Regions from separate parts of the Comamonas sp. AG1104 genome, predicted to be linked through region 1. Evidence: riboswitches for the same ligand, from Rfam matches in the RefSeq annotation. Region 1 holds a riboswitch; each other region holds the start of a gene.

Region 1 (3,239 bases):
GGGATCTCGGCGGCCAATGGCTGCTGCCCATACACAACGGCACTTTCAACCTCGCCATGCATGCCTGGTGGGATCCCTTCGAGCAAATTCTGAGTCTGGGCAGGCAGCACGGCATAGAGATCGCCACGCCCATGATGGGCGAGCGCCTGGACCTGAGCGCTCCGCATGCCGGCTCGGCCTGGTGGCGTGCCTGTGCCGAGGTCGATATCAAAGGACTGGATCTGCGCCCTGCGCAACCCTGAAAATGCTGCCGACATGGCCGACAATGCCCTCATGGACATTTCGCGCACTTCACACCTTGCCGCAGCCCTGGCCACCTTGCTGCTCGGTGCCTGTTCCCACCTCTCCGATGGCAGTCAGCCCAAGCTGCCTCCGGATGCCGGCACCCCGAGCACGGTTTCCGAGCGGCCGGAGCCGACGCCGGCTCCGTCATTGAACACGCAGCGCAAGCGGTCACAGAGCATGGAATGGCCCGCCTGGATCAATGCAGATTGCACACCCCCCGCCCAGCTCGATCAGCAACCCCGGCCACGCCGCCACACCACGCCCTCCATCAGCGCCCACTGGTTTCCGAACGGGCTGGAAACCACGGTGGTCTTCCGCCTGGAAGTCACGGCTCAGGGTCAGCTCGGCCGTGTGGCCTATCAACCTGCCGATGCCGATCCCCGCATCGTGAATTCCATCATGCGCTCGCTCAAGCTCTGGAAGTTCAAGCCCGGCATGCGCCAGGGCCAGCCCGTGGCAGCCTGCTTCGAGCAGCCCTATCAGTTGGTGTTTCCACGCCAGGAGATTGAGCTCCCCGAGCCTCCATCCTTGAATACCGAGACACGATGAGCGCACAGGCCCAATCCCGGCGATCTGTGCTCGAAAACCCCAAAATCCACTAATTGCGGTGGTGCAGGCACCCTGCCCGCCGCTAGAATCGCCAACGTCAGGAGAGAGTGCCTGCAGCTTGAAGCTGCCTTGCACCGCCGAAGGCGCAGACCCCCACCCGGAGTCAAAACGCTCAGGCAAAAGGACTGACAAACGCTGCAAGGTGTGCGAGCCTGCAGCGTCCCTTGCTGGAGAGAGATGCAGGCCGTCATTTCGTATGTGCGCCAGCATCCACCGAAGGAGCAAACTGTCCGCGAAAGCAAAGACAGTGAATCTCTCAGGTAAAGCGGACAGCAGGGCAAGCCCGCCAAGCATGGCCCAGTCATGCATGGCCACTCATTTGGTTTTGACCACCGGAGCGCTTGCCTGTGACTGCTGCTGCCACTTCTTCCGATCTGCGTTCCACGCCGCTGTTTGCCCTGCACCAGAAACTGGGTGCCCGCATGGTGCCGTTTGCCGGCTACTCCATGCCCGTGCAATACCCTCAAGGCCTGATGGCCGAGCATCTGCACACGCGCAAGGCCGCCGGCCTGTTCGATGTCTCGCACATGGGCCAGTTGCTGTTGCGCGGCCCCGATGCCGCCGCCGCGCTCGAATCGCTGATGCCCGTCGATGTCATCGACCTGGGCCTGCACAAGCAGCGCTACGGACTGCTGCTCGATGAGCAAGGCGGCATTCTCGACGACCTGATGTTCGTCAATCGCGGCGATGATCTGTTCCTCATCGTCAACGGCGCCTGCAAAGAGGCCGATATCACCCATATCCAGAGCGGCATCGGTAACCGCTGCGAGGTCGTCCCACTGCCCGAGCGCGCCCTGCTGGCCCTGCAAGGCCCGCAAGCCGCTGCGGCCCTCTCGCGTCTGATTCCCGGTGTGACGCAACTGGTCTTCATGACCGGCAATCACTTTGACTGGCAAGGCCATGCGCTCTACATCACGCGCAGCGGCTATACGGGCGAGGACGGCTTTGAAATCTCCCTGCCCGGAGAAGCAGCCGAAGCCTTTGCCCAAGCTCTGCTGGCCCAGCCCGAGGTGGCCCCCATCGGTCTGGGCGCGCGCAACTCGCTGCGCCTTGAAGCCGGACTTTGCCTGTACGGCAACGACATAGACACCAGCACCACCCCGGTGGAAGCCGCGCTGAACTGGGCCATGCAGAAGGTGCGCCGCAGCGGCGGCGAGCGCGAGGGCGGCTTTCCCGGTGCGGCCATCGTGCTGGAGCAATTGCAGAACCCTCAGTCGCTGCGCCGCAAGCGCGTGGGCCTGATCGCGCTGGAGCGCATTCCCGTGCGCGAGCCCGCCGTGCTGGAAAACATGGACGGACAGCATATCGGCCACATCACCAGCGGCCTGCTCAGCCCCACGCTCAACCAGCCCGTGGCACTGGCCTATGTCGAGCCCGACTACGCCGCCATTGATACGGAAATCTTCGCCATGGTGCGCGGCAAGCCCGTGCCCATGAAGGTGGTCGCCACGCCATTCGTTCCCACCCGCTACTACCGCGGCTAGGTCTGCCGCCGTGCATGAGACGGGCCACTTTGCCAAACAGCCGCCAGAACACCGCTAAAGTGCGAACTGGACCTTTCTCAAACAACACCCGATTCCCCTGAATCCCCCATCTGGAGCTTTCCATGAGCATCAAGTATTCCAAAGAACACGAGTGGATCAACGCCGCTGACACCAATGCCGCCATCGTCGGCATCACCGTACACGCACAGGATGCGCTGGGCGATGTGGTGTTTGTGGACCTGCCTGCCGTGGGATCCTCCTTCAAGGCCGGCGATGTGGCTGGCGTGGTCGAATCCGTCAAGGCCGCTGCCGATGTCTACATGCCCGTGACCGGCGAGATCGTCGAAGTCAACGAAGCCCTGCGCGATGACCCGTCTCTCGCCAACAGCGACCCACTGGCCGCGGGCTGGTTCTTCAAGGTCAAGATGAGCAATGTGGGCGAGCTCGAAGCTCTGATGGAAGAGACCGCCTACAACGACTTCGCCAAGGACAACTAAGCGTATCAACGGCCCTCGCATTGCGAAGGCCGTTTTTGCATGCAGCCATGAGCACCATTCTGTATTTCGACGATCCGGACATCGGTCTCGCCCGCGAGACCAGCCACCCGACCTTTGCGCGCATCGCGGCCCAGGACTTCTATTACGACTGCGGTGACGACTTCAGCCCCTTCGGCAACGATGATGGCAGCGACACGCTGGCCGCACTTGAAGAGTGGTACCAGGAGCAGACGGGCGGCAAGCCCGCCAAGGCGCTGCGCTTTCTGCGTCAGCAACTGAGCGACTGGGATCTGCCCGTGCCCCAGGACATGCTGGCTCAAGACGAAGCTGCCAAGGCCCAATGGATGGCCAGCGACGACATGAA
Region 2 (3,239 bases), on a different contig from region 1:
GCATCGCCCGTGGTCCAGTTCTCGAAACCGGGCACATGGCCGTTGCTGATGATGCCGAACAGAATCAGCACGCCGGTGATCAGAAAGGCCACCACGGCCAGCACCTTGATCAGCGCGAACCAATATTCGGCCTCGGCAAAGCCGCGCGCGGAAAACGCGTTCAGCCCCACCATCAGCAGCAGGAACAGGCCGCTCCATAGGATGCCTGGCACATTGGGAAACCAGTAGGCCATGACCAGTTGCGAGGCCACCAGGTCCACCGCCACCACCACAGCCCAGCTGAACCAGAAGTTCCAGCCCAGCGCAAAGCCGAAGCCGCGATCCACATAGCGCGAGGCATAGGTCGAGAAGGAACCGGCCACCGGCATGAAGGCAGCCAGCTCGCCCAGGCTGGTCATGATGTAGTACACCATGATGCCGATGAGCAGATAGGTGAGCACGGCTCCGCCCGGGCCGATCTGGGCAATGGCCGAGCCGGAGGCCACGAACAGGCCCGTGCCGATGGCGCCGCCAATGGCGATCATGCTCAGGTGGCGCTGCTTGAGCACCCGGTGCAAGCGGGGCTGCTTATCGTCACCATCGCCAGTCGGCGCGAGCTGCTGGCTTGAGTTGGGTTGGGACATAAATGTCTTGTTGTAATGGTTTGCGCCCATCCAGACAAAACACCCAACCATCCCGCAGGCGCTGCGACAGGCAACGCAAAAAGGCGACCATGACGGTCGCGGTCAACAAGGACAAAGGAACGAAGCCATGACAGCAGAACGCCATGGCGGATAGGCCAGTTGCATCCTGAATCGGCAGCCACCCCAGTCGGGCGCTTCAATGGCAAAGCGGTGATATCGCCGGGCCAATTGACAGGCAAAGACGATATTTTGCCCAAATACACCAACCTCCATAAGCCGCTGTGCCAATGCAGGGGCTGACTCTGGGGCTGCTCGGGCGTACTTGACAGAGCTTATTGCTATGAACTTAGAAGCACATTGCTATTGAATACATTCATTTTCAAAGGCAAAAAATCAATATTTCATTGAAGGATAAGCGGTAAGTGCTATCAAATATCGCAGACCCGACATGATCAGCCATGGCCGCCCCCTGACGCAGAACTCTAGTAAACCCGTATATCCAGGCGCCGCCGTTCTTCCTACATTTGCCCACAGGCTCTCAGCCCGGTGATGCCGAGAGAGACTGCAGCGCAAACTTGGCGCATGCAGCGCCGAAGGAGCAACCGCCCCGGAAACTCTCAGGCCAAAGGATCGGCATCGCTTTCACACACTCTGAAGAATGTCCGGACGTCATCGTCCGCCGGGCATACCGAAGGAGCAAGCGAGCAGCGCCGCAAGGCCCTGCCTCGTGAATCTCTCAGGTCCAGAACAGAGGGGGCGTCCGCTGCGCATGTTGCGCACGGGCTCCACCCTTGACGCATCTGGAATCTGAATCATGAAGACAATCGCCGTCATCGGCGGTGGCATCACGGGCGTGACCACCGCCTACGCCCTCGCACGCCGCGGATTTTCCGTCACCCTGTTCGAGAAGCAGCGCTATGCCGCCATGGAGACCTCGTTCGCCAATGGCGGCCAGCTCTCGGCCTCGAACGCCGAGGTCTGGACCCATTGGTCCACCATCGTCAAGGGCCTCAAGTGGATGCTCAAGAGCGATGCTCCGCTGCTGCTCAACCCCAAGCCCAGCTGGCACAAGATTTCCTGGTTCTGCCAGTTTCTCGCTGCCATCCCCCATTACGAGAAAAACACCGTGGAGACCGCCAGGCTGGCGATTGCGGCACGCGAGCACCTGTTTGACTGGGCAGCCAGCGAAGGCATTGACTTCGATCTGAAGCAAAAAGGCATCTTGCATATCTACCGCGACCGAGCAGGCTTTGAGCATGCGGGCAAGGTTTCCCAGTTGCTGGCCAAAGGCGGGCTGGAGCGCCGCGCCGTCACGCCCGATGAAATGAAGGCCATCGAGCCGACCCTGTCCGGAACCTTCTATGGCGGCTACTTCACCGAGAGCGACTCCACCGGCGACATCCACAAGTTCACCAGCGGCCTTGCCGCCGCCTGCGAGCGACTGGGCGTGCAATGCCGCTACGGTCAGGAAATCGTGTCGGTGGACAGCAATGGCAAGCAGGCCAGCGTGACCGTGCGCCAGGGTCTGGAAACCGAAACGTCGACCTTCGACGCCATGGTGGTCTGCGCAGGCACGGCCAGCCGCGCGCTGGCCGCCCAGCTCGGCGACAGCGTCAACATCTACCCGGTCAAGGGCTATTCCATCACGGTCAATCTGCCGGACGAAGCCAGCCGCGCCGCAGCTCCCTTGGTGAGCCTGCTGGACGACGAGACCAAGCTGGTCACCAGCCGCCTCGGCGAAGAGCGCTTCCGAGTTGCCGGTACGGCGGAGTTCAACGGCTACAACAAGGACATCCGCGCCGACCGCATCCGCCCGCTCATCGAATGGGTGCAGCAGTGCTTCCCGGGCGTCAGCACGCGCAGCGTCGTGCCCTGGGCGGGCCTGCGCCCCATGATGCCGGACATGCTGCCGCGCGTGGGCCCTGGCAACAAGCCCGGCGTGTTCTACAACACCGGCCACGGCCATCTGGGCTGGACCTTGTCGGCCGTCACCGCCGACATGGTCGGCGATGTCGTGCTGCAGTCCATGGGCAGCGCCAGCAGGCAGTCCCGGCCGGCCACGCTGACCACCGCCAGCGCCTGATAGCTAATTCAAGGAACTGCACCAACAAGCACGGCATCGCGCATCGTCGCTGCAGAAAGCTATTGATTCAGAAGCTTCTTGCGCTTTCTCATGTTTGATTTCAAAGACTTTTAGCTTTGAAAATGAGCACAGACAAGCGCAGGTAGCTCTTGAAATCAGAGCTGCAGACAGATCAGCACCAGGCCCAGCATCATCAGCGCCATGCCCAGCTTTTCCGTCAATGAGAGCTTCTCGCTGAACACCTTGCGCGAGACGATATAGCTGAACACCACCTCCACCATGCCCAGGGTGCGCACGGCAGCGGCCCCCTGCATGGCATAGGCGGTGAACCAGGCCAGCGATGCCGCAGCGCCCATGCTGCCGGCCAGCAGCGAGATGCGCCAGGCCTTGAAGATGGGACGCAGGCCCTGTTCATGGGTTCTGGCAATCCAGGCGCTCATGACGACAGACTGCATGGTCTGCGCGATCAGCACGCCCAAGGCCCCGGACAGCCAGGGCGAGCTCACGCCCAGTGTTGCGATCTCGACCGCGCC
Region 3 (3,239 bases), on a different contig from region 1:
CCTGAGCCTTGAGTGCCTGGCGCACATGGCCGGCCACGCACCAGGTGGCCAGCTGTGTGCCCCGGCGGCAATGGCGGGCAATGTTCTTCATGGCATCTTCATCCCACATCTCGGGGTTGAGCTGGGGGGAGAAACCATCCAGATATACGCTGTCCGCTGTCATCTGCTGCTTGCGCAGCATGGTCCCGGCATCGCCTATATAGAGCGTCAGCAGCACCTGGCCGTTGTCAAACGAGAGGCGATGCACGCCGGGCAGCAGTCCCCACCATTGCTCGGCCAGTTGTTCGCCAAGCGGGCGCAGCTCCTCATCGGCCGGCAGAAATGCGAGCAGATCCTCGCGCGAGACAGGGTAGGCCTCCACCGAGACAAAATGCAGAATGCGCGGGCGTCTGGGGTCGGCTTTCCATGCCGCCCAGGTGACCAGGAAATTCAGGCCGAAGCCAAAGCCGGTTTCCAGAATGCGCCACTGCGCTGCATCGGCCCAGGCAACTGGCAGATCGCAGCCACCGAGAAAAACCTGGCGTGCCTGGTCGAGGCCGCCGAACTCGCTGTGATAGCGATCGCCGAATCTGGAGCTATAGGGGGTGCCATCCGGCATCCATGTGATCGGTTCAGACATGGAAAGTGAAACTACATAGGTAATGCATGGCGCAGTCTAGGTCAGAGCAGCCAGGCAAGGGCCGCCCCGCAGTGATGGCTGCCTCCCCCTCCTGCGTAGCAAGAGAGGGGGAAGGCGCGCAGCGCCACAGGGGGAGTCTCGATCACTCCCAGCGCTGCTGGTACGAAAAAACCGGCAGGCGCCATTTGAAACGAATGGCGGCCAGACGGAAGGCCAGACCGCCGGCAAAACACACGATGGTGCTGATATTGGGGCTGACATCCAGATAGCGCAGGCCCAGGAACATCAGGCATACGGACAGCGACACGCTGGCATACAGCTCGCGGCGGAACACCACGGGGACCTGGTTGCAGAGCACATCGCGCAAGATGCCGCCGCTGATGCCGGTAATCATGCCGGCCATGATGATGACGATGGTCGGGTAGCCCAGCTCCAGCGCGGTATTGCAGCCGATCAGCGAAAAGGCGATCAGTCCCATGGCGTCCAGCAGCAAAAACACCTGCTTGAGCCTGTGCATATGGCGTGCAATCACGGTGGTCAGCAAACCGAAGCTGATGACCAGATACACATATTCAGGGTGCTGGGTCCAGCCGATGGGGTAGTGGCCCAGCACCATGTCGCGGATGGTGCCGCCGCCCAGGGCAGTGACAAAGGCGATGACGACGACGCCGAAGATATCCATATTGCGCCGGCCAGCGGCGAGTGCGCCGGACATGGCTTCGGCGGTAATGGCCACCAGATAGATGACCAGCATGACGGTGAAGTTGGAGGCCTGGAACGAGTCCAGCAAAGAGACGGAAGGAAGCATGAAGGCACTTGAAAATAGACCAGCCACTCACATCGGCGGGAGTGTCCGGCTTGCCTCTCCCGCTGTCCTTTTACCTGAGAGTTGCGCATGAGCACCTTCGCGGTGGACATGCTTGCCCCTTCGGTGAGCCCTGCAGACTTGTGGTTGCGGGCTGCTCTCCAGTTGGCGATATCCGGGTCCTGTCAGACCCACCTGCGGTACTTATTGCCTGAGCGATTATGGGAGTTTGCGCCTTCGGCGGGAACCCTCGAAAGGCTCCGCTCTCCCGCGGGATGGGCGCGATTCTAGCTAGTTTCAGCGACTTTATTCGGGTTAATACCTGTATTGGTGTGTTTCTGCGGCTGCCAGCACGGGGTGCGGAGGGCCGGTCTGAATCTGCCATGGCGCGCACAGGCGCGCGTCTTCGTCTTCGTCTGTGAAACAGTCCGCCATAAAAAACGCATACGCACGACATCGAAGCCCAAAAAACGCAAAGCTCGTCGCAACGAAGGCCATTGCGCTTCGTTTGGCCAGCGCTGCGCCGCAACAAAGCATCCCCACGGCCATTTTTAAGACTCTTCTTATTTCGCTCGTTCGAGTCCGTTCCTAGCCTTGTTCATTCCAGATCAAACGGTCACTGCGAACCTCGGCGTTCGCGCAAGGCCGCAGCGTGTTTGCTCACGCGTGCAAAAGGGGATGGGATGCGATGGAGATTGGTTTCGCTCGGTGGAAAGACGGTTGAAGTGATTCCTGCAACCAGTGCGGGGCGCTCTGCTGATTTCTTTATCGACGGCACGAAATACGAACTCCAAACGATGAGCAACGTGGCCAACCAGACCTCCGATGGGCTCTCCAAATCGCTATCAAGCACGATCATGGATGCGCGAGGGCAGTCGGGCAACATCATCATTGATGCGCGTGGTCAGGCGGGAATGACGCCAGAGATTGCTGAACGGGGGATTGGGCGGGCATTTGGAAATGACAGCCGCAGTGGCTCGAAAATCCAGGGTGTGACGGTGATTACGTCGCAAGGTACTGTGTTTGTGCAGAGGGTTTCGCAATGATCAATGGTTATCCAACAGAGGAAGAGTTGCGAAATCGCATCACGAGGCAGCTGGGGTGGCGCGGACCAACGGATACTGTCGTCCTGTTATGGCATGGGTATTTAGCCGCTCTCTTGGAATGGGGGGTCATAGAGGTTCATTTGTATGACAGTTTGTCGAAGTTGCTTCCACCTATGGGCAGCAAAGAACAGAGTGAGTTATTCGCAGATGAACCACTAAGCCCCGAGCGAGAACGCGAGATAGACGAATATCTGCGTCAGAGCGAGAGTCTCAAAAGCTAGGTGCGTGCCGCGCAGAGCATCAATAGCAGCCAAGTCCGGGCAGGTCTGCGGGGTAACTTTGCTTACGCAAAATTAACTTAACGGTCTGCTTGGCAAAGTAGCCGCAGTCACTACGCTCGCGCTCCGTTTGGTACGGCTACCGCTGCGGACGCGGCCCTTGCGCCCTTGGTGTTTACCAAACCTCCGTTATGTATTGCGCCCCTTGTCCTGCGAGTGGGGCCCATGGCTCACTGCGTGTAGCCAAGAGCCACCCGCTTAAACATCCATATCTTGAGGAGATAGGCATTTGCATGGATGGAGATGTTCATAACAATTCGGTCTGCGCTAACAGCCATTAGCGGCTCTGCACCCTTACCCCGACACCTGTATACATACAAGCGGCTCTAGTGATGTGGTGGCCCTCTATCAGTCACTCGGCGGAGGCGTGCTTGGCTCGGATAAAAGCGAAGACTGAGGTTGATACAGGGTCGACTAATCAATGCACGATG

What was found. A riboswitch is a leader RNA that binds a small molecule or an ion and turns the genes downstream of it on or off. The one in region 1 is predicted to bind glycine.
Region 2: it holds a riboswitch for glycine, as region 1 does, so the genes downstream of both, DFO48_RS07120 (D-amino acid dehydrogenase) here and gcvT (glycine cleavage system aminomethyltransferase GcvT) in region 1, are expected to answer to the same signal.
Region 3: it holds a riboswitch for glycine, as region 1 does, so the genes downstream of both, DFO48_RS20320 (trimeric intracellular cation channel family protein) here and gcvT (glycine cleavage system aminomethyltransferase GcvT) in region 1, are expected to answer to the same signal.

The regions. Positions count from the first base shown of each region.
Region 1 is NZ_QQAS01000001.1:618,747-621,985, reverse strand. Features, by position in the region: gene DFO48_RS02720 (MBL fold metallo-hydrolase) at 1-242, shown strand, start outside; gene DFO48_RS02715 (energy transducer TonB) at 256-834, shown strand; glycine riboswitch at 923-1,032, shown strand; glycine riboswitch at 1,052-1,177, shown strand; gene gcvT (glycine cleavage system aminomethyltransferase GcvT) at 1,242-2,378, shown strand; gene gcvH (glycine cleavage system protein GcvH) at 2,501-2,875, shown strand; gene DFO48_RS02700 (hypothetical protein) at 2,923-3,239, shown strand, end outside.
Region 2 is NZ_QQAS01000002.1:544,195-547,433, reverse strand. Features, by position in the region: gene DFO48_RS07125 (amino acid permease) at 1-623, opposite strand, end outside; glycine riboswitch at 1,167-1,266, shown strand; gene DFO48_RS07120 (D-amino acid dehydrogenase) at 1,438-2,706, shown strand; gene DFO48_RS07115 (DMT family transporter) at 2,862-3,239, opposite strand, start outside.
Region 3 is NZ_QQAS01000007.1:239,916-243,154, forward strand. Features, by position in the region: gene mnmC (FAD-dependent 5-carboxymethylaminomethyl-2-thiouridine(34) oxidoreductase MnmC) at 1-598, opposite strand, end outside; gene DFO48_RS20320 (trimeric intracellular cation channel family protein) at 762-1,427, opposite strand; glycine riboswitch at 1,480-1,599, opposite strand; glycine riboswitch at 1,613-1,705, opposite strand; gene DFO48_RS20325 (hypothetical protein) at 2,081-2,470, shown strand; gene DFO48_RS20335 (glycosyltransferase family 39 protein) at 3,227-3,239, opposite strand, start outside.